DNA from 2 places in the Streptomyces sp. NPDC036822 genome. Region 2 is predicted to be linked to the other one. Evidence: predicted binding sites of a transcription regulator. Region 2 holds the regulator's gene; the other holds the start of a gene.
The links. The regulator HspR, encoded in region 2, represses chaperone genes until heat shock. The targets are predictions, from matches to a motif close to TTGAGNNNNNNNNNCTCAA.

Region 1: the regulator HspR is predicted to act here: its motif matches at 3,279-3,297, upstream of lon (endopeptidase La).

The regions. Positions count from the first base shown of each region.
Region 1 is NZ_JBVJPY010000002.1:154,812-164,900, reverse strand. It holds gene ACZ68P_RS05165 (lytic polysaccharide monooxygenase auxiliary activity family 9 protein) at 1-682, shown strand, start outside; gene lon (endopeptidase La) at 833-3,256, opposite strand; gene ACZ68P_RS05155 (GNAT family N-acetyltransferase) at 3,387-4,019, shown strand; gene ACZ68P_RS05150 (hypothetical protein) at 4,107-4,868, shown strand; gene ACZ68P_RS05145 (RNA polymerase sigma factor) at 4,961-5,533, shown strand; gene ACZ68P_RS05140 (serine/threonine-protein kinase) at 5,530-6,585, shown strand; gene ACZ68P_RS05135 (ABC transporter ATP-binding protein) at 6,720-7,532, shown strand; gene ACZ68P_RS05130 (hypothetical protein) at 7,529-8,845, shown strand; gene ACZ68P_RS05125 (hypothetical protein) at 8,842-9,465, shown strand; gene ACZ68P_RS05120 (spermidine synthase family protein) at 9,657-10,089, shown strand, end outside.
Region 2 is NZ_JBVJPY010000003.1:425,546-435,634, forward strand. It holds gene ACZ68P_RS09475 ((Fe-S)-binding protein) at 1-2,203, opposite strand, end outside; gene ACZ68P_RS09480 (sugar transferase) at 2,347-2,973, opposite strand; gene dnaK (molecular chaperone DnaK) at 3,200-5,044, shown strand; gene grpE (nucleotide exchange factor GrpE) at 5,044-5,697, shown strand; gene dnaJ (molecular chaperone DnaJ) at 5,778-6,959, shown strand; gene ACZ68P_RS09500 (heat shock protein transcriptional repressor HspR) at 6,964-7,416, shown strand; gene ACZ68P_RS09505 (hypothetical protein) at 7,699-8,172, opposite strand; gene ACZ68P_RS09510 (helix-turn-helix transcriptional regulator) at 8,175-9,158, opposite strand; gene ACZ68P_RS09515 (hypothetical protein) at 9,287-9,565, shown strand; gene ACZ68P_RS09520 ((2Fe-2S)-binding protein) at 9,562-9,882, shown strand; gene ACZ68P_RS09525 (pyridoxamine 5'-phosphate oxidase family protein) at 10,085-10,089, opposite strand, start outside.

The sequences.
Region 1 (10,089 bases), on a different contig from region 2:
CGTCGCCGACTCCGGCACCCAGCCGCTCTACGACTGGAACGAGGTGAACATCGCCAACGCGGACGGGCAGCACCGGGCGCTGATCCCGGACGGCAAGCTCTGCTCGGCCAACCGCGAGAAGTACCGGGCGCTGGACTGGGCGCGCACGGACTGGCCGGCCACGGCGGTCAAGGCCGGCCCCTTCGACTTCAGGGTACGGGCGACGGCGGCGCACTCGGGCACGATGACGGTCTACATCACCAAGCAGGGCTTCGACCCCACCCAGCCCCTGAAGTGGTCGGACCTGGACACGACGCCGGTGGCCACCTACGCCACCACGCGCACGGCGACGAACGGCTTCTACGACTTCCCGGGCACCCTGCCCGCCCGCACCGGCCGGCACGTCGTCTACAAGGTCTGGCAGCGCTCCGACAGCCCGGAGGCCTTCTACAGCTGCTCGGACGTGACCTTCGGCGGTGCGGCCTCGGCGACCGCCCCGACAGAGGCCGAGCTGTCGGCCGGCGCGGACCGCTCCACGGTCAGCCACGCGGGCCACGGCGGCGACGAGCGGCCCCCCGCCCTCTCCGCCGACACCCTTCCGGCGTCCCCGTCCCCCCTGCCCCTCGCCCTCGTCGGCACGGGCGCCCTGACCGCTTTCGCCGCGGGCAGCCTGCTCCTCTCCCGCCGCCGCACCCGGCCGTAGCCGCGCGGGCGCGCACGGCGAAGCGGGGCGCCCCCGTCGGGGGCGCCCCGCTTCGCCGGGCCTCGGACCGAGCGTGTGTCCCGCGGATCAGGGCCGGATCCAGGTCGTGTCCGTGAAGCCTCGCCCGGGCCGCGACGCTCCGGACACCCCCTACGCCGCCACGCCCACCGGGATCTCCGCCGGGGCGAGGGCGATCTCGAGGACCTGGCGCACGTCCGTGACCGGGTGGACGTCGAGCTTGTCGAGGATCTCGGCCGGGACGTCGTCCAGGTCGGGCTCGTTGCGCTTGGGGATCACGACCGTCGTGATGCCCGCCCGGTGGGCGGCGAGGAGCTTCTGCTTCAGTCCGCCGATCGGCAGCACCCGTCCGGTCAGCGACACCTCGCCGGTCATCGCCACGTCCGTGCGGACCAGGCGGCCGGAGAGCAGCGACGCCAGTGCGGTCGTCATGGTGATGCCCGCGCTCGGGCCGTCCTTGGGGACCGAGCCCGCCGGGAAGTGGATGTGGACGCCCCGGTCCTTCAGGCCGGTGACGGGCAGTTCCAGCTCGGCGCCGTGCGAGCGCAGGAAGGAGAGCGCGATCTGGGCGGACTCCTTCATCACGTCGCCCAGCTGGCCGGTCAGCGTGAGGCCCGCCGCGCCCGTCTCCGGGTCGGCGAGCGACGCCTCCACGAAGAGGACGTCACCGCCCGCGCCGGTGACCGCGAGACCGGTCGCCACGCCGGGGACGGAGGTGCGCCGCTCGGCCGGGTCCTGCGCCGACTCGGGCACGTGGTGCGGACGCCCGATCAGCGCCCGCAGGTCGTCCGGGGTGATCGTGAACGGCAGCTCGCGGTCGCCCAGCTCGTGCTCCGCCGCCACCTTCCGCAGCAGTCGCGCGATCGAACGCTCCAGGGTGCGGACGCCCGCCTCCCGGGTGTACTCCCCCGCCAGCTTCCGCAGCGAGGCGTCCTCCAGGACGACCTCGCCCGGCTCCAGACCCGCCCGCTCCAGCTGCCGGGGCAGCAGGTGGTCCCGGGCGATGACGATCTTCTCGTCCTCCGTGTAGCCGTCGAGCCGCACCAGCTCCATCCGGTCGAGCAGCGCCTCCGGGATGGCCTCCAGGACGTTCGCCGTCGCCAGGAAGACGACGTCGGAGAGGTCGAGCTCGACCTCCAGGTAGTGGTCCCGGAAGGTGTGGTTCTGCGCCGGGTCGAGGACTTCGAGCAGGGCCGCCGCCGGGTCGCCCCGGAAGTCGGAGCCGACCTTGTCGATCTCGTCGAGCAGGACCACCGGGTTCATCGACCCGGCCTCCTTGATCGCCCGAACGATCCGGCCGGGCAGCGCCCCCACGTACGTACGCCGGTGGCCGCGCACCTCGGCCTCGTCCCGTACGCCGCCGAGCGCGACGCGGACGAACTTCCGTCCCATGGCGTGGGCCACGGACTCGCCGAGCGAGGTCTTGCCGACGCCGGGCGGCCCGACGAGCGCGAGCACGGCGCCGCCGCGCCGGCCGCCGACCACGCCGAGACCCCGCTCGGCGCGCCGCTTGCGGACCGCGAGGTACTCGGTGATCCGCTCCTTCACGTCCTCCAGGCCGGCGTGCTCGGCGTCCAGGACGGCCTTGGCGCCCTGGATGTCGTACCGGTCCTCGGTCCGCTCGTTCCACGGCAGTTCGAGCACGGTGTCCAGCCAGGTGCGGATCCAGGAGCCCTCGGGGGACTGGTCGCTGGACCGCTCCAGCTTCTCGACCTCCTTGAGCGCCGCCTCCCGCACCTTCTCGGGCAGGTCGGCGGCCTCCACACGGGCGCGGTAGTCGTCGGACTCGTCGCCCTCGGACTCGCCGTTGAGCTCCCGCAGTTCCTTGCGCACGGCGTCGAGCTGGCGCCGCAGCAGGAACTCGCGCTGCTGCTTGTCGACGCCCTCCTGGACGTCCTTGGCGATGGTCTCGGCGACGTCCTGCTCCGCCAGGTGCTCGCGCAGCTGCGCGGTGGCGAGCTTGAGGCGGGCGACCGGGTCGGCGGTCTCCAGCAGTTCGACCTTCTGCTCGACGGTGAGGAAGGGCGAGTAGCCGGAGTTGTCGGCGAGGGCCGCGACACCGTCGATCTGCTGGACGCGGTCCACGACCTGCCAGGCGCCGCGCTTCTTCAGCCAGCTGGTGGCCAGCGCCTTGTACTCCTTGACCAGCTCGGCCACGGCCCCGGGCAGCGGGTCGGGCACGGTCTCCTCGACGACGGTTCCCTCGACCCACAGGGCGGCGCCCGGGCCGGTCGTCCCCGCCCCGATCCGCACGCGGTCGCGGCCCCTGATCAGCGCGCCGGGGTCCCCGTCGGAGAGCCGGCCGACCTGTTCGACGGTCCCGAGGACGCCGGTCCCCGCGTAGGTGCCGTCGACGCGGGGCACGAGCAGCACCCGCGGCTTGCCCGCGCCCGCCCCGCCGCCGGAGCGCGCGGCGGCCTGGGCGGCCTCCACCGCGGCGCGCACGTCGGCGTCGGACAGGTCGAGCGGCACCACCATCCCCGGCAGCACCACTTCGTCGTCGAGCGGCAGCACGGGCAGGGTGAGCGTCGGGTACTCCGTGGACTCGGCAGTCATGATCTCCCCTTCGGCAGTCAAGTTGAGCTATGCCGACTCAATGCTTGTGAGCCCAGCAATGTTCCCCTGGCGCCGTTCGCTCTCAGCGATCACTCTCGCGTCGTCCGCGACCAGCAGATGTAATGCCTCCATGGATATGGGAGCTATTACATCTGCCTGGGTGGCGGGGTGGACCGTCTCGCGCGGGACACCGCCCGCCGTCGTCGAGCCCTGGGGCTACCGCATCGACGTGGGGCAGCCGAAGCACGTCTTCCGCCATGTCCTGCCCGCCCCCGACGCCGTCTCCGTGGGCAAGCTCTGCGCGGAGATCACCGAGCCCTACGCCTGGCTGAAGATCATGGCGACCCCCGAGGAGGCCGGGGAGTGGATCACCCCCGGCTGGACCATCCCGGACGACCCCGGCTTCATGATGTGCAAGCGCCTGGACGCGGGGGCGCGTCCGCCCGCGCCGGAGGGGTACGCACGGACGACGGAGTCCCGCGACGGCGTCATCCGCGTCAGGATCCTCGCCCCGGACGGCACCCTCGCCGCGCGCGGCCAGATCGCCCCGACCGGGGCGACGGCGGTCGCCGACCAGATCGAGACCGACCCCGCCCACCGGCGGCGCGGCCTGGGCGCCAACGTCATGCGCACCCTCGAAGCCGCCGCCGCGCAGGCCGGGGCGGTGACGGGGGTCCTCTCGGCGACGCGAGACGGACTGGGCCTGTACGGCAGTCTGGGCTGGCGGTACGAAGGCCCGCTCACCGGAATCGTGCGCGACTGACGGCCCGGGCGCCCTCCCGGCTTCCCGCCGCCGGCGCCCGCACCGGCCTCTGGTCAACGGGACCCGCCGCCGGGCATGCTCGGGCGCATGAGGCGCTGGGGCAAGAACAGAGGCGTACGCGGGAACGGGAGCTCGGCCCGGGGGGCGGGCGGCCGCGACGAGGTGCGCGGGGGTGGGCGGCGGCAGGCAGGGACGCGGGGCTCCGTCGGCGCCCACGGACCGGCGCTCCTCGGCAGGCGACGGCGACGGCACGCCGGGGTGTGGGTCGCCGCGGCGGCGATGGGCGCGGCGCTGGCGGTCTCCGGCTGCGGACCGGACACGCCCCCGCCACGCGCCGCCACGCCGACCTCGGCACCAGGTTCCGGCACCCCGGCCGCCCCGACTCCCCCGCCACGCACCGCCACGCCGACCTCGCCACCGGATGCCGGCGCCCCGACTCCCCCGTCCACCGCTCCCGAGCCGAGCGTCCCGTCGCCCCCGACCGCCGACGGTCACCGGCCGGGCCCGCGGGAGGTCCTCGTCGAGCTGAACGTGAGCGGCGGTTACGCCGGGGTGAACAACCGGCTGATCGTCCACTACGACGGAAGCCACACCACCCGCTCCGGCACCAAGCCCCCGCGCACCGGCCGGATGACCCCCTCCGAGGTCGCGGAGCTCCGCGCCGCGCTGGAGGCCCCGGCCTACGCGGCGGTGCCCGACCGCCCCACCGGCAAGCCCGTCTCCGACGGCTTCCAGTACGTCGTCGCGCACCGGTACCGGGTCGTCGTCGCCGGGGACGGCGCCGTGCCCGCCGCGCTCGCCCGGGTCTTCGACGCCCTGCCGGGCGGGGGCCCGCCGACGTCCCCGTGACAGCGGCCCTGCCCGGAGCGGCTCCTGACCTCCCGTCACGCCGTCCGTGAACCGCCGGGCGTCCGGCGGGCGATAGACAGGGCGTGAAGCTGATGCGCCCCTCAGGGGAGGACGAGGACGACGCGGCGCTGTTGCGCGCCGTCGCCCGGGGAGACGCCGAGGCGCTGGCCGTGCTGTACGACCGGCACTCCGGCTGGCTGCACGCCCGGCTGGCCCGGCGCTGCGCGGACGAGGAGACCGTACGGGAGGTCCTCCAGGACACCTTCGTCACGGTCTGGCGGTCGGCGGGCTCCCACCGCGGGCGCGGCGAGGCCGGGGGCTGGCTCTGGGTCATCGCGGCCCGCCGGCTCGTCGACGCCCTGCGCGTCCGGTCCCGTACGGAGCGGGTGGCACCGGCCGAGCCGCCGGGCGCCGCCCTCGCCCCCTCCGCCGAGGACCGGGTCCTCGCGGGGCTCGAGTACGGGGACGTCGGCGCCGCGCTCGACCGGATCTCACCCGAACTGCGCGACGTGCTGCGGGCCACCGTCGTCGACGGCCTGACCACCCGCGAGGCGGCCCGGCTCCTCGGGATACCCGAGGGCACCGTCAAGACCCGTGCCGTGCGGGCCCGCCGCGAACTGCGCGCCGCCCTCGGCGCGCACCACCCCCTGGGAGGCACCGCATGACCGCCGCGTGGCACGTGACGGACACCCTCGCGGCCCGCTACGCCTCGGGGACGGCCCCCGAGCCCGACGCCTGGTCCCTGGAGAAGCACGTCGAGAGCTGCGCTCCCTGCGCGGCCCGGGTCTCGGCCGCGGTCCGGGCGGGTTCGGCGGGCCCGGTGCTCGCCGACGTACGGGCCGAGCTGCTGCACCGGGTACGCGCCGAGGAACGCGAGGCGCCCGCGGCCGGGAACCGTCCGGCCGCTTTCGTCACGGCCGGCCACCGGCGACCGGAGCGGCCCGCCCGCGGCCACACCCCCGGCGCTTCCGAGAACGCCGGTCCGGGCGCGGCGGTTATCCGCCCCGGGCGGGGGCCCCGCCGGAGCGGGTGGCCCCGCACGCACGCGGCGGGGCCTGCCGGCTCGCGTCGCCCGGCGCACCCCGGGACGCCGTCCCCCGCCCCCCGGATCGCCCGGCTGGTCTGGGCGGCGGGACCCGCACTGCGCGGGGCGTGGCTGGTCTCGCTCGGCCTGGTCGCCGCCGCGGCCCTCCTCCTCGCGTACGGCGCCGGTTTCGACGGCGCCCGGCCGGTTCTGCTCGCCGTTGCGCCCGTGCTGCCGCTCGGCGGGGTGGCGTTGTCGTACGGCCGGCGGGCCGACCCGATGTACGAGATCGGGGCCGCCACGCCCTCCGGCGGTTTGCGGCTGCTGCTCACCCGGGCGGCGGCGGTGCTCGGAGTGAGCATGCCGCTGCTGACCGCGGCCGGGGCCCTCCTGCCCCCGGTCACCGGCGTCCCCGGGGCCGCGGCCTGGCTGCTGCCGGGGCTCGCGCTGATCCTGGCGACGCTCGCGCTCGGCTCGTTCGTCGGGTGCCGGGCGGCCGCGCTCACGCTGACCTGCGGATGGCTGCTCGCCACGACCGGGCCGCTGCTCGGAGAGCCCGACGCGGCCCTGGCCGCACTGGTCCGCTACCTCTCCGGCCCCGCCGCCCAGGGCGCCTGGGCCGCCGTCGCCGTCGCAGGCGGGGGCCTGCTGGCCCTGCGGCGCCGTTCCTTCGACCACCTGGAGCACCTGTGACCCCGCCCGAACCGGTACGAGGGGCGCGTACGACGTCCGCCCCCCGCTCGGACAGCACGCACGGCACGCACGCCGGGCGCGACGCGCTCAGCACGGGACGCGAGGCGGACGGCGTGGCGTACCCGACGGTCTCGGTGTCCGGTCTGACCGTGCGGCACCGCCGTACCGTGGCGCTGGACGCCCTCGACCTGACCCTCGGCGCCGGAGTCCACGGCCTGCTGGGGCCCAACGGCGCAGGAAAGACCTCCCTCATCCGTGTCCTCGCGACCGTCGCCGCGCCGTCCCGGGGCCGGGTCGAGCTGCTCGGGCGGGACGCCGGAGCCCACCGCGAACGCGCCGAGATCCGCCGCAGGCTCGGCTATCTGCCCCAGGAGTTCGGGTACTACCCCGGCTTCACCGTCCGGGAGTTCGTCGCGTACGTCGCCTGGCTCAAGGAGATGCCGGCGGACCGCGCCCCGGCCGCCGTGGAGCGGGCCGTGGAGCGGGTGGGGCTCGGGCCGCGGATCGACGCGAAGCTGAAGACCCTCTCCGGGGGCATGGTGCGCCGCGCGGGGATCGCCCAGGCCGTCGTGAACGAACCGGAGTTGCTGCTGCTCGACGAGCCGACCGCCGGGCTCGACCCGGAACAGCGTGTCGAGTTCCGGGCCCTGCTGCGGGAGCTCGGCGGCTCGTCGACGGTGGTGGTCTCCACCCACCTGGTGGAGGACGTGGCGGCGGCCTGCTCGGAGGTCACCCTCATCGAGTCCGGCCGGGTCGCCTTCCGGGGCGCGACCGCCGAACTGACCGCCCTCGGCGAGCGCGCGGCCGGCGGCGACGACGCGGCCAACGCGATCGAGCGCGGCTACACGGCCGCCCTCCGCACCCACCGGGGGGCCGGCCCCGAGCCCGAGGCCGCCCCTCCCGCCCCCGAGTCCGCGCTCCCCACCGCGCGAAAGGACGCACGGTGACCACGACGCTCCCCCCGCCGCGCGCGACCGCGACCCGGGCGCCCCGCGCGACCGCCGTCCGTACCGAGCTGCGGCGCGGTGTGGGGATCTGGACGGGGGCCGCCGTGTTCGTCACCCTGCTGGTCACGATGTACGGCAAGGCCCCGGACTGGCAGGGCAGGTGGGCCGACGCGACCGACATGCTGCACATCGCCACCGGCCTGCTCGCCGCCCCGCTCGCGCTCGCCGCCGCATGCCGGCAGGGCGGCCGGGACCGGCGGCGCGGGACGCTGGAGCTGCTGCGCTCCGTCCCCCTGAGCCGACTGCGCCGCACCCTGCTCGCCGTGGCGCCCTCCGCACTCTGGCCCGCCGCGGGCCAGCTGGGCGCGGCCGCCGTGTGCCTGCTCGCCACGTGGCCCTACGTCTCGTACGGCCGGCCGTTCCTGGAGCTGGTCGCGGCGGACGCGGTCACGCTCGCCGCGCTCGGCGTGTGGGGCCATCTCGTGGGCGTGCTGGTGCCCTGGCGGCTGACGGCCCCGCTGCTCGCGGCCGTCGGCTACGTCGCGTTCGGTCTGGCCGCCTACGCGGAGGCGCCTTCGCGGTGGCTCGGCCCGGCCGCCGAGCACGCGTACGCCTGGGACGCGCCGGTGTGGTGGTACGCCCCCGTCTGGGCGGTGTGGGCGGCCGCACCGGCCGCGGCCGCACTGCTCGCGTACGCCGCCCGCCCGGCCCGGTTCCGGCTGCTCGCCCTGGTCCCGCTGGCGGCCGCGGTGATCGCCGCCGTACCGCTGCTGCGACTGCCTCCGGAGGGCCCCTGGCGGCCCGACCCGGGCGCGGCCCGGCTCGTCTGCGACGGCGGCGCCCCGCAGGTGTGTGTGCCCGCCGTCGACCGTGCGCTGCTGCCGGACGTCTCCCGGGCGCTCACGCCGCTGAACGAAAGGCTGCGCGCTCTGCCCGGTGCGCCCGTCCGCTGGATCGGCGGCCCGCACGAGCCGCGCCCCGGCGACATCGGTCTGCCGGGGGCGGGCAGGGACGCCGTGCGGGGCCGGCTCGTCCATCCGGAGCGGTACGCGCACTCCGCCGCCCAGTGGCTGTTCTCGGACACGTGCCGGGAGGGGAGCTTCACCGGGCCGGGGGCCGAGCGCGCCGCCGTGGTCAACCTCGCCGTCGTCGAGTGGCTCGCTCCGAGCCCGCCGGGTCACGGCGTCGACGCCACGGACGCCCAGGTGTACGTCGAGCGGCTGGAAGCCCTGTCACCCGCCGGGCAGCGGGACTACCTCACCCGCTATCTGGCCGCCGACACCTGCGTACCCGAGGAGGTGCCGATCCCGTGACCGACCGGACCGCGGCCCCGGCCGCGCGCCGTCTCCACGCCCGTTCCCGCGCGCTTCCCGCCACCCTCGCCACGCTGCTCGCCACGGCGGGGGCGGCGGCCTGGGCCGCGTACCGGCTCCAGTCCCTGCCGCACTTCGACCACACCGCCCGGGTCCCGGTCGTGGTCCTCGCCCCCCTGCTCGCGGCGGCGGCGATCGGGACGAGCCTGCACGCGTGGAGCGACGAGCTGGACCGGACGGCGGTGAAGCCCTGGTGGCGCCGGCGCGCGGCGCACGTCCTCGGCCTCGCCGGGCTCGCCGTGGCGGTGCTGGCGCTCGCCGTTCCGGGGCACGCGGAGGAGTTCGGCGCCCCCGCGATGGTCCGCAACACCCTCGGGGCGGTGGGGGTCACCTGCGCCGCGGCGGCAGGGGTCGGCGCCCGGCTGAGCTGGCTGCCGATGACGGTGTACACCGGCTCGGTCTATCTGGCGGCCCCGGGCCGGAGCGGCGGCGGGGCGGCGCTGTGGGCCTGGCCGATGCAGCCGGGGCCCGAGGCGGGGGCGTGGGCGATGGCGGCGGGGGCCTTCGCCGTGGGCACGGCGCTGTACGCGGCGCGCGGCGCCCGTCCCGTACGGAACTGAACTCGCCGCCCGGCATTGCGCGTTGCGCGAACGCCGCCCCGGTGCTCCGCGAACGCCCGGTCCGGGACGGGTCGTCCCGTTACGGGTCCATCCCGGCAGAGGTTTGTCCCGATAAGGGTTTGTCCCGGCACCGCCGCCCCGGGAGGATGGCCGGGACGACCCGACGAGCCCGAGATCGGAGCGAGTGAAACATGCCGAGTCCCGTCACCCTCGACCGCCGCGAGGGACCGTACGGAGAGGTCGTGCTGCGCCGGCGCGGCGAGCACTTCGAGATCATCGCCAACGGCACGTTCCTGATGGACACGTCCGACGGACGGTCCGAACGGCTGCTGATCGACGCGGCGATGGAGGCGCTCGGCGGGCGCCACGGCGCCTCCGTACTGATCGGCGGCCTGGGCGTCGGGTTCTCCCTCGCGCACGCCGCGGCCGATCCCCGGTGGGCGCGGATCGCGGTCGTCGAGCGTGAGGAGGCGATCATCGACTGGCACCGCGGCGGCCCGCTGGCCGCACTGTCGGGCGCCGCTCTCGCCGACCCGCGGAGCGTGATCCTTCACACGGATCTGGTCGAGCACGTCCACACCTCCCCCGACACCTACGACGCGCTCTGCCTGGACATCGACAACG
Region 2 (10,089 bases):
TCTTCACCGAGTCGAGGAGCAGCTGGGCCACGTCCACGACCTGGACGGACTCCTTGGCCTTGCCGTCGTTCTTCTTGCCGTTGACCGAGTCGGTCAGCATGACGAGGCAGAACGGGCAGGCGGTGGAGACGATGTCGGGGTTGAGGGACAGGGCCTCGTCGACGCGCTCGTTGTTGATGCGCTTGCCGATCCGCTCCTCCATCCACATCCGCGCGCCGCCGGCGCCGCAGCAGAAGCCGCGCTCCTTGTGGCGGTGCATCTCCTGCTGGCGCAGGCCGGGGACGGCCGACATGATCTCGCGCGGGGGCGTGTAGACCTTGTTGTGGCGGCCCAGGTAGCACGGGTCGTGGTAGGTGATCAGACCGTCGACGGGCGTCACCGGGATCAGCTTGCCCTCGTCGATGAGGTGCTGGAGCAGCTGCGTGTGGTGGATGACCTCGAACTCGCCGCCCAGCTGCGGGTACTCGTTCGCGATCGTGTTGAAGCAGTGCGGGCAGGTGGCGACGATCTTCTTCGCCGACTTCGGCTTCTTGGTCGACTCGTCCTCGTCGTCCTCGCCGAACGCCATGTTGAGCATGGCGACGTTCTCCTGGCCGAGCTGCTGGAACAGCGGCTCGTTGCCCAGGCGGCGGGGCGAGTCACCGGTGCACTTCTCCTCGCCACCCATGATCGCGAACTTGACGCCCGCCATGTGCAGCAGTTCGGCGAAGGCCTTGGTGGTCTTCTTGGCCCGGTCCTCCAGGGCGCCGGCGCAGCCGACCCAGTAGAGGTAGTCGACCTCGGTGAGGTCCTCGACGTCCTTGCCGACGATCGGGACCTCGAAGTCGACCTCCTTGGTCCACTCGACGCGCTGCTTCTTGGCCAGGCCCCAGGGGTTGCCCTTCTTCTCCAGGTTCTTGAGCATCGTGCCGGCCTCCGAGGGGAAGGCGGACTCGATCATCACCTGGTAGCGGCGCATGTCGACGATGTGGTCGATGTGCTCGATGTCGACCGGGCACTGCTCGACGCAGGCGCCGCAGGTGGTGCAGGACCACAGGACGTCCGGGTCGATGACGCCGTTCTCCTCGGCGGTGCCGATCAGCGGGCGCTCGGCCTCGGCGAGGGCGGATGCCGGGACGTCCTTCAGCTGCTCCTCGGACGCCCGCTCGTTGCCCTCCATGTCCTTGCCGCCGCCGGCCAGCAGGTACGGGGCCTTGGCGTGCGCGTGGTCGCGCAGCGACATGATCAGGAGCTTGGGGGAGAGCGGCTTGCCCGTGTTCCAGGCGGGGCACTGCGACTGACAGCGGCCGCACTCGGTGCAGGTGGAGAAGTCGAGGATGCCCTTCCAGGAGAACTGCTCGACCTGGGAGACACCGAAGACGGCGTCCTCGGCCGGGTCCTCCCAGTCGATCTCCTTGCCGGCCGTCGTCATCGGCAGGAGCGGGCCGAGCGCGGTGGAGCCGTCGGCGTTCCGCTTGAACCAGATGTTCGGGAAGCCGAGGAAACGGTGCCAGGCCACGCCCATGTTCGTGTTGAGCGAGACCGTGATCATCCAGGTGAAGGACGTGACGATCTTGAGCGCCGCGAAGAAGTAGGTGAGGTGCTGGATCGTGTTCAGGTCCAGCCCGTCGAGGGCGGCGATGAGCGGGTACGAGGCGAAGAAGCCGGGCTCCCAGCTCGTCACGTGGTGCTGGACGCCTTCGAGGGCGCGCAGCGTCATGATGCAGACGCCGACGATCAGGATGACGGCCTCGACGAAGTACGCCTGGCCGGTCTTCGAGCCGGTGAAGCGGGACTTGCGGCCCGCCCCGCCCGGCCGGTTCAGCTGCCGGATCACGATCAGGGTGAGGATGCCGAGGACGGTCATCAGGCCGAGGAACTCGGTGAAGACCTCGTAGGGCAGCCAGTCACCGATGACCGGGATCAGCCAGTCGGCCTGGAACAGCTGGCCGAAGGCGTTGACGATGGTGAGCAGCAGCGAGAAGAAGCCCACCGCCACGAACCAGTGCGCCACGCCGACGATGCCCCAGCGGTTCATGCGGGTGTGGCCGAGGAACTCCTTGGCCAGGGTGAGGGTGCGCTGCGTGGGGTCGCCGGTGCGGGTGCCCGTGGGGACGGGCTGACCGAGCTTCACGAAGCGGTAGATCTGCGCGATGGCGCGCCCGAACAGCGCGACGGCCACCACCGTGATGACGATCGACACGACGATCGCGGCGAGTTGCATGAGGGGCTCCTCGGGCGGGCCTGCGAGGCGGAGTGCCGACACTGCCGAGTGTGGCACTACTAAGCGGTAACTTATTCAGTCCGTGCTGAGATTACCGCTTCGGGGCGCCCCGCTGTAGCGGCGCCCGCGGTGATCTGTGTCGCTCAGGCAAGCCTTGCCGGCGGAGTGGTTCCCGCCGTCGCGCGACGTCTGCGGACTGCTGGAAGCGTACGCGCCAGGATGGCCAGATCCATGCCGAGCCAGTGGTGGTCCACATAGTGGAGGTCGAGCAGTTCGCGCTCCTCCCACGGCAGCTCCGAACGGCCGCTGACCTGCCACAGGCCGGTGACCCCCGGGCGTACGGAGAGACGGCGGCGGGCCTCGCCCGCGCATTCGCGGTGGCCGGGGACCAGCGGGCAGGGGCCCACGAGGGACATCTCCCCCCGGACGACGTGGAGCAGCAGCGGCAGCGCGGCGAACGGTCCGGGCGTGCGGAAGGTCAGTATCCGGAACGTCCTGCCCTGGCGGCCGGCCATCGTCCGCCGGCACAGCACCGCGCCGGGGCGCTCCTCCTTGCCGGGGCGCTCGGGGCGCTCGGGGCGCTCCGGGGGTTCGGAGGGCTCGGTGCGCCCGGGGCGTCCGCCCCCGCCGTGGGCCCGTTCGCCGTCGGGGCGCCGCCCCTCGCCCGCCGGGCGCGTGGCGAGGAGCAGGGCGACGCCGAGGAGGAGGGGGGACAGGAGGAGCAGCAGGGTCAGTCCGCCCATGAGGTCGAGTGCGCGCTTGGCCGTCATGCCCCCACCACACCCTTTCGTGGGATATTCGTGAGGTATCGGACTCTCTCACGGAGCGGTGTCCGGGCCGGGGGACCGACGCGCCCGAGGGCCGGTCGGACGGCCCCCTTTGAGCCATCCGCAGGACGAAGAGTTGAGTCGGGGACGCTCAGGTCTGTTGACGCGATGGGGCCCGTGGTGCATCCTTGAGTCAGTTCCACTCAAGTCGGTAGCTGGAGGAATCGAAATGGCACGTGCGGTCGGCATCGACCTGGGCACGACTAACTCCGTCGTCAGCGTTCTGGAAGGCGGCGAGCCCACCGTCATCACCAACGCCGAGGGCGCCAGGACCACGCCGTCCGTCGTCGCCTTCGCGAAGAACGGTGAGGTGCTCGTCGGCGAGGTCGCCAAGCGCCAGGCGGTCACGAACGTCGACAGGACCATCCGGTCGGTCAAGCGCCACATGGGCACCGACTGGAAGATCGACATCGACGGCAAGAGCTTCAACCCGCAGCAGATGAGCGCCTTCATCCTGCAGAAGCTGAAGCGCGACGCCGAGGCCTACCTGGGCGAGAAGGTCGTCGACGCGGTCATCACCGTCCCGGCGTACTTCAACGACTCCGAGCGTCAGGCGACGAAGGAGGCCGGTGAGATCGCGGGCCTCAACGTCCTGCGCATCGTCAACGAGCCGACCGCGGCCGCCCTGGCCTACGGCCTCGACAAGGACGACCAGACGATCCTCGTCTTCGACCTCGGTGGCGGCACCTTCGACGTGTCGCTCCTGGAGATCGGCGACGGCGTCGTCGAGGTGAAGGCCACCAACGGTGACAACCACCTCGGTGGTGACGACTGGGACCAGCGTGTCGTCGACTACCTGGTGAAGCAGTTCGCCAACGGTCACGGCGTCGACCTGGCCAAGGACAAGATGGCTCTCCAGCGTCTCCGCGAGGCCGCGGAGAAGGCGAAGATCGAGCTGTCGTCCTCCACCGAGACGTCGATCAACCTGCCGTACATCACGGCCTCCGCCGAGGGCCCGCTGCACCTGGAGGAGAAGCTCACCCGGGCGCAGTTCCAGCAGCTCACGGCCGACCTGCTCGAGCGCTGCAAGACCCCGTTCCACAACGTCATCAAGGACGCGGGCATCCAGCTCTCCGAGATCGACCACGTCGTTCTCGTCGGTGGCTCCACCCGTATGCCCGCCGTCGCCGAGCTCGTCAAGGAGCTGACCGGCGGCCAGGAGGCCAACAAGGGTGTGAACCCGGACGAGGTCGTCGCCATCGGCGCCGCCCTGCAGGCCGGTGTCCTGAAGGGTGAGGTCAAGGACGTCCTGCTCCTCGACGTCACCCCGCTGTCCCTCGGTATCGAGACCAAGGGCGGCATCATGACCAAGCTCATCGAGCGCAACACCACGATCCCGACCAAGCGGTCCGAGATCTTCACGACGGCCGAGGACAACCAGCCGTCCGTGCAGATCCAGGTCTACCAGGGCGAGCGCGAGATCGCGGCGTACAACAAGAAGCTCGGCATGTTCGAGCTGACCGGTCTGCCGCCGGCGCCGCGTGGCGTCCCGCAGATCGAGGTCGCCTTCGACATCGACGCCAACGGCATCATGCACGTGACCGCGAAGGACCTGGGCACGGGCAAGGAGCAGAAGATGACCGTCACCGGCGGCTCCTCGCTGCCGAAGGACGAGGTCGACCGGATGCGCCAGGAGGCCGAGCAGTACGCGGACGAGGACCACCGTCGTCGCGAGGCCGCCGAGTCCCGCAACCAGGGCGAGCAGCTCGTCTACCAGACGGAGAAGTTCCTCAAGGACAACGAGGACAAGGTCCCCGGTGACGTCAAGACCGAGGTCGAGACCGCCGTCGCCGAGCTGAAGGAGAAGCTCAAGGGCGAGGACACCGCGGAGATCCGTACGGCCACCGAGAAGGTCGCGGCCGTCTCCCAAAAGCTCGGCCAGGCGATGTACGCCGACGCCCAGGCCTCGCAGGCCACGGGCGGCGAGGCCCCGGGCGCCGACGCCAAGGCCGACGACGACGTCGTCGACGCCGAGATCGTCGACGACGAGAAGCCGAAGGGCGGCGCTGTCTGATGACGGAGGAGACCCCGGGCTTCGAGGAGAAGCCCGACGTCCCCTCCGGCGCCGAATCTGACGACGCCGTCGAGGCCGCCGAGACCCCCTCGCAGGAGGAGGGCTCGGCGGCCCCGGCCGGGGACGCAGCCCAGACGGCCGGCCTGACGGCCCAGCTGGACCAGCTCCGCAGCGCGCTCGGTGAGCGCACCGCGGACCTCCAGCGGCTCCAGGCCGAGTACCAGAACTACCGCCGCCGCGTGGAGCGGGACCGGGTCACGGTCAAGGAGATCGCCATCGCGAGCCTCCTGTCCGAGCTCCTGCCTGTGCTCGACGACGTCGGCAGGGCCCGGGACCACGGCGAACTCGTGGGCGGGTTCAAGTCGGTGGCCGAATCGCTGGAGACCGTCGTCGCCAAGATGGGACTCCAGCAGTTCGGCAAGGAGGGCGAGCCCTTCGACCCGACGATCCACGAGGCCCTGATGCACTCGTACGCGCCGGACGTCACCGAGACGACCTGCGTGGCGATCCTGCAGCCGGGGTACCGAATCGGCGAGCGGACCATCAGGCCCGCGCGCGTGGCGGTGGCCGAGCCCCAGCCCGGGGCGACGCCGGCCGCGAAGGAAGAGAAGTCGGCAGACGAGGAGAGCGGTGGCCCCGAAGAGAGTGCGTGACACGACCCCGCGAGCACACGCGGAGCCGGATCGCACCCCCTGCGGGCCGACGTGAAGATCGTCCGGGAGGAGGGACGTCGATGAGCACGAAGGACTTCGTCGAGAAGGACTACTACAAGGTTCTCGGCGTCCCCAAGGACGCCACCGACGCCGAGATCAAGAAGGCGTACCGGAAGCTCGCCCGCGAGAACCATCCGGACGCCAACAAGGGCGACATCAAGGCGGAGGAGCGCTTCAAGGAGATCTCCGAGGCGAACGACATCCTCGGTGACCCCAAGAAGCGCAAGGAGTACGACGACGCCCGCGCGCTCTTCGGCAACGGAGGCTTCCGTGCCGGACCGGGCGGCGCGGGCGGAACGTTCAACTTCGACCTGGGCGACCTCTTCGGCGGCGCCCAGGGCCCGGCCGGAGCCGGCGGCTTCGGGGGCGGCCTCGGAGACGTCTTCGGCGGACTGTTCAACCGCGGCGCGGGCGGCCCCGCCGGTGCGCGGACGCAGCCCCGCCGCGGCCAGGACATCGAGTCCGAGGTGACGCTCAGCTTCACCGAGGCCGTGGACGGGGCCACCGTGCCCCTCCGGATGTCCTCCCAGCAGCCCTGCAAGGCCTGTTCCGGCACCGGCGACAAGAACGGCACCCCGCGCGTCTGCCCGACCTGCGTCGGCACCGGCCAGGTCTCGCGCGGCGGCAGCGGCTCCTTCTCGCTCACCGACCCCTGCGTGGACTGCAAGGGGCGCGGCCTCATCGCCGAGACCCCCTGCGAGGTCTGCAAGGGCAGCGGCCGGGCCAAGTCCTCGCGCACGATGCAGGTCCGCATCCCCGCCGGAGTCTCCGACGGCCAGCGGATCCGGCTGCGCGGCAAGGGCGCGCCGGGCGAGCGCGGCGGCCCGGGCGGCGACCTGTACGTCGTCGTCCACGTCGACACGCACCCGGTCTTCGGCCGCAAGGACGACAACCTCACCGTCACCGTGCCCGTCAGCTTCGACGAGGCGGCGCTCGGCGGCGAGATCAAGGTGCCGACCCTGGGCGGACCCCCGGTCACGCTGAAACTGCCCGCCGGCACGCCCAACGGCCGGACCATGCGCGCCCGCGGCAAGGGCGCGGTCCGCAAGGACGGCACCCGGGGCGACCTGCTGGTGACGGTGGAGGTCGCGGTGCCCAAGGAGCTGGACGACAAGGCCCGCGAAGCCCTCGAGACGTACCGCGAGGCGACGGCGGGCGAGGACCCCAGAGCAGAACTCTTCCAGGCCGCGAAGGGAGCTTGACGCGATGGACATCCGACCGGGGCGCAGCCGCAATCCGTACGAACTGACCGACGAGACACCGGTGTACGTCATCTCGGTGGCGGCCCAGCTGTCGGGTCTGCACCCGCAGACCCTGCGCCAGTACGACCGTCTCGGCCTGGTCTCCCCGGACCGTACGGCCGGGCGCGGCCGGCGCTACTCGGCCCGTGACATCGAACTGCTGCGTACCGTGCAGCAGTTGTCGCAGGACGAGGGCATCAACCTGGCGGGTATCAAGCGCATCATCGAGCTGGAGAACCAGGTCGCGGCGCTCCAGGCCCGGGTGGCCGAGCTGTCGGCCGCCGTGGACGGCGCGGCGATGGCGATGCAGCAGCGCGAGGCGCAGGTGCACGCCTCGTACCGGCGCGATCTCGTTCCGTACCAGGACGTGCAGCAGGCGAGCGCGCTGGTGGTCTGGCGGCCCAAGCGCGGCGAGTGACCCGGGCGCGACGTCGACCGTCAGGGCTTCAAGGTTCCGGCCGACCCGGGCGCGACGCCGACCGGGAGGGCCGTAAGGCTCCGGCCCCCTCACGACGCCAAGGCCCCCTCCGTTCCGGTTCTCCCGGCGCGGAGGGGGCCTTTGCGCTGCCCGGGGTCCCCGGGTGCCCTCACCCGTGTCGGGGGGCCTCTCGGGCCCGCCAGGAGACGCTCCCGGACCCCTGCGGGGATGGGCCTGGCCCGCGGCCCGGCGGACCGGCTCGTTCCCGCCCTCGGGGGTGGCTCAGGGGATCAGTTCCCCCACGATGTCCCCGACCGTCTCCCACGAGGGTGCCGCGCCCGTGCCGAAGGCGGCCGCGAGGGCGGTGCCGACGGCGATGTCCAGGGGGCTCGGGGCCGCCGGTGTCGTCCAGTCGGTGTCGACCCTGCCGTCGCCCGAGGACTCCAGGGTGCCCAGGCGGCGGCCGTCGCGCAGGAGCCGGCTGGCCACGTGCGAGCAGGGGAGGAGCCGGTAGCGGGTGCCCAGGACCGTTGCGTCCACGCGGTAGGACCGCCGCAGCAGGCGGCCCCGGGCGGGCCGGACGCGGGCGGGCCGCCCGTCGACGGTGAGCGCGAGCGCGGCGCGGTCACGGGTGCCGATGGGCACCAGGCGGTTCACGCGGGCGCCCGGCGCCCGCACCAGCTCCACGGTGGGCAGTCCGTGGCCGGACACCCGCAGCCTTCCGGCCGGGCCGTCCAGGTCGATCCGTACGTACATCGTCAGCCGTCCTGCTCCAGGATCCCGGACTGGGCGATCAGGAAGCCGAGCTGCGCCCGGCTGCCGCTGCCGAGGGCGGCGGCGAGCTTGGCTATGTGGGCGCGGCAGGTGCGGACGTTCATGCCGAGGCGGCGCGCGATGGCCTCGTCGACGTGGCCCTCGACGAGGAGCTTGGCGATGGAGCGTTGGACTCCGCCGATGCCGTCCACGGACGGGCTGTAGGGGATCTCCTCCTCCCACGGCACGCCGTGCAGCCAGAACTGGTCGAAGACGCCGACGAGGTACTGGACCAGGCCCTCGTGGCGCAGTTCGAGCGCCACCCGCCGGTCCGACCGGGCCGGCACGAACGCGATCTTGCGGTCGACGATGATCAGCCGGTCGATGATCTCCTCGAGGGTGCGCACCTCGAGCCCGTACGGCGCGATCCGTTCGACGTACCCCATCGTGGCGGAGTGGTGCCGCGCGGTGTGCTGGTAGAGGGTGCGCATGCGGATCCCGCGGTCGAGCAGGGGCTCCACCCGCCGCAGGCCCGCCTGCACGACCTCCGGCTTGCGCCCGCTGCCCGGCTGGATGGTGAGCAGCTCCTCGGTGCACTCGTTGATGACCCGGTCGAGCGTGGCGTTGATGAGGCTGAGGCCCTCCAGGACGGTGATCGCCTGGGTGGCCGACGGGTCGGGCGCGTTGATCGTCATGAATGGCTCGAACGTGTCCGCCAGCGAGATGGCCAGCTGCCGACGCTGCTGGATCTCCCGCTCGATGGGGTGTATGAGCTTGTTCAACGCGATGGACGGCGGGATGGGCCGCAGCCACTGGGAGTCGTCCGGGTCGGGGTGCAGCAGCGACAGTTCGATCAGGCAGGGGACGGGTTCGACCTCCGCCCGGGCGATCCGTCCGGCCCGCAAAGCGGTCGCGTACACACGTTTTCCGGCGTCGCACAGCTCGCCCGGACCGTGCCGTGTGTCGGTATCACCCTGCTTCGGCTCCATTTGCACCCCCCTCAGGGTCCTGAATTACAGGAACATGATGCCTGGCATCGCTGGTGGAAGGGTTCGGAGTGAGCCATCGTCTTATTCGCGGGGGAGGAGGTAATGATCAAAAGAGGTGGAGATCGGCCATGACCAGGATGGTTCGTGCACTTGGCGCCATAGCTTTCGCTGCTGCGGCTGCCCTCGGCGCTCTCGCCCTCGACGGCGAGCCGACGTGGGACACACCGCCCGCGAACAACGTTGTCGCCGCCCCGGGCGAACCGACGTGGGACTCCACGCCGACGGTCGCGGGGGAGCCCACATGGGACTTCGTGCCGACGGTCAAGGGGGAGCCCACGTGGGACTCCGTGAAGACCGTCGAGCGCGAGCCGACGTGGGACTCCCTCCCGGCGGGCGCGGACGCATGACCGTGCCGCCGGACGACCGGGTCTTCCGGCGGGAGATGGCCTCGGCCTACCGATCCGGGTGGCATTTCATCGACCTCGTCACGGCCATTCCCCACCGTGGTGATTCGTTGATGGTCACTCTCTTCGGAGAACCGATCGTCGTCGCTCGTGAGCAGGACGAGGACGTCCGCGCCTACCGGTGCCTGCGGAGGCCGCGTGGCGCCCCGCAGCCGGTCCGCTGTGCCATCCGGTACGGCATGATTTTCGTCAATCTCGACCAGCGTGACCACCAGCTGCTCGAGCCCGAGACCATCACCGCCACCCCCCGCAGTGCCTGAGCGATTCCCCCGTCGTTGTAGATCGCTCAGGTGCTTCCCCCACACAGCGGCGCCATCGCGGACCTGAAACGCGATGGCGCCGTTGTGCTGTCCGGGTTCGGGTCGTCGGGCGGACGAGACCCGCGCGCGGTCGCCCGGGTGCGGCAGGGGCGGGTGTCCCCCCGGGTGCCGGCTGTCTCCCCGGATGCCGGCGAGGTCCGCCTCAGG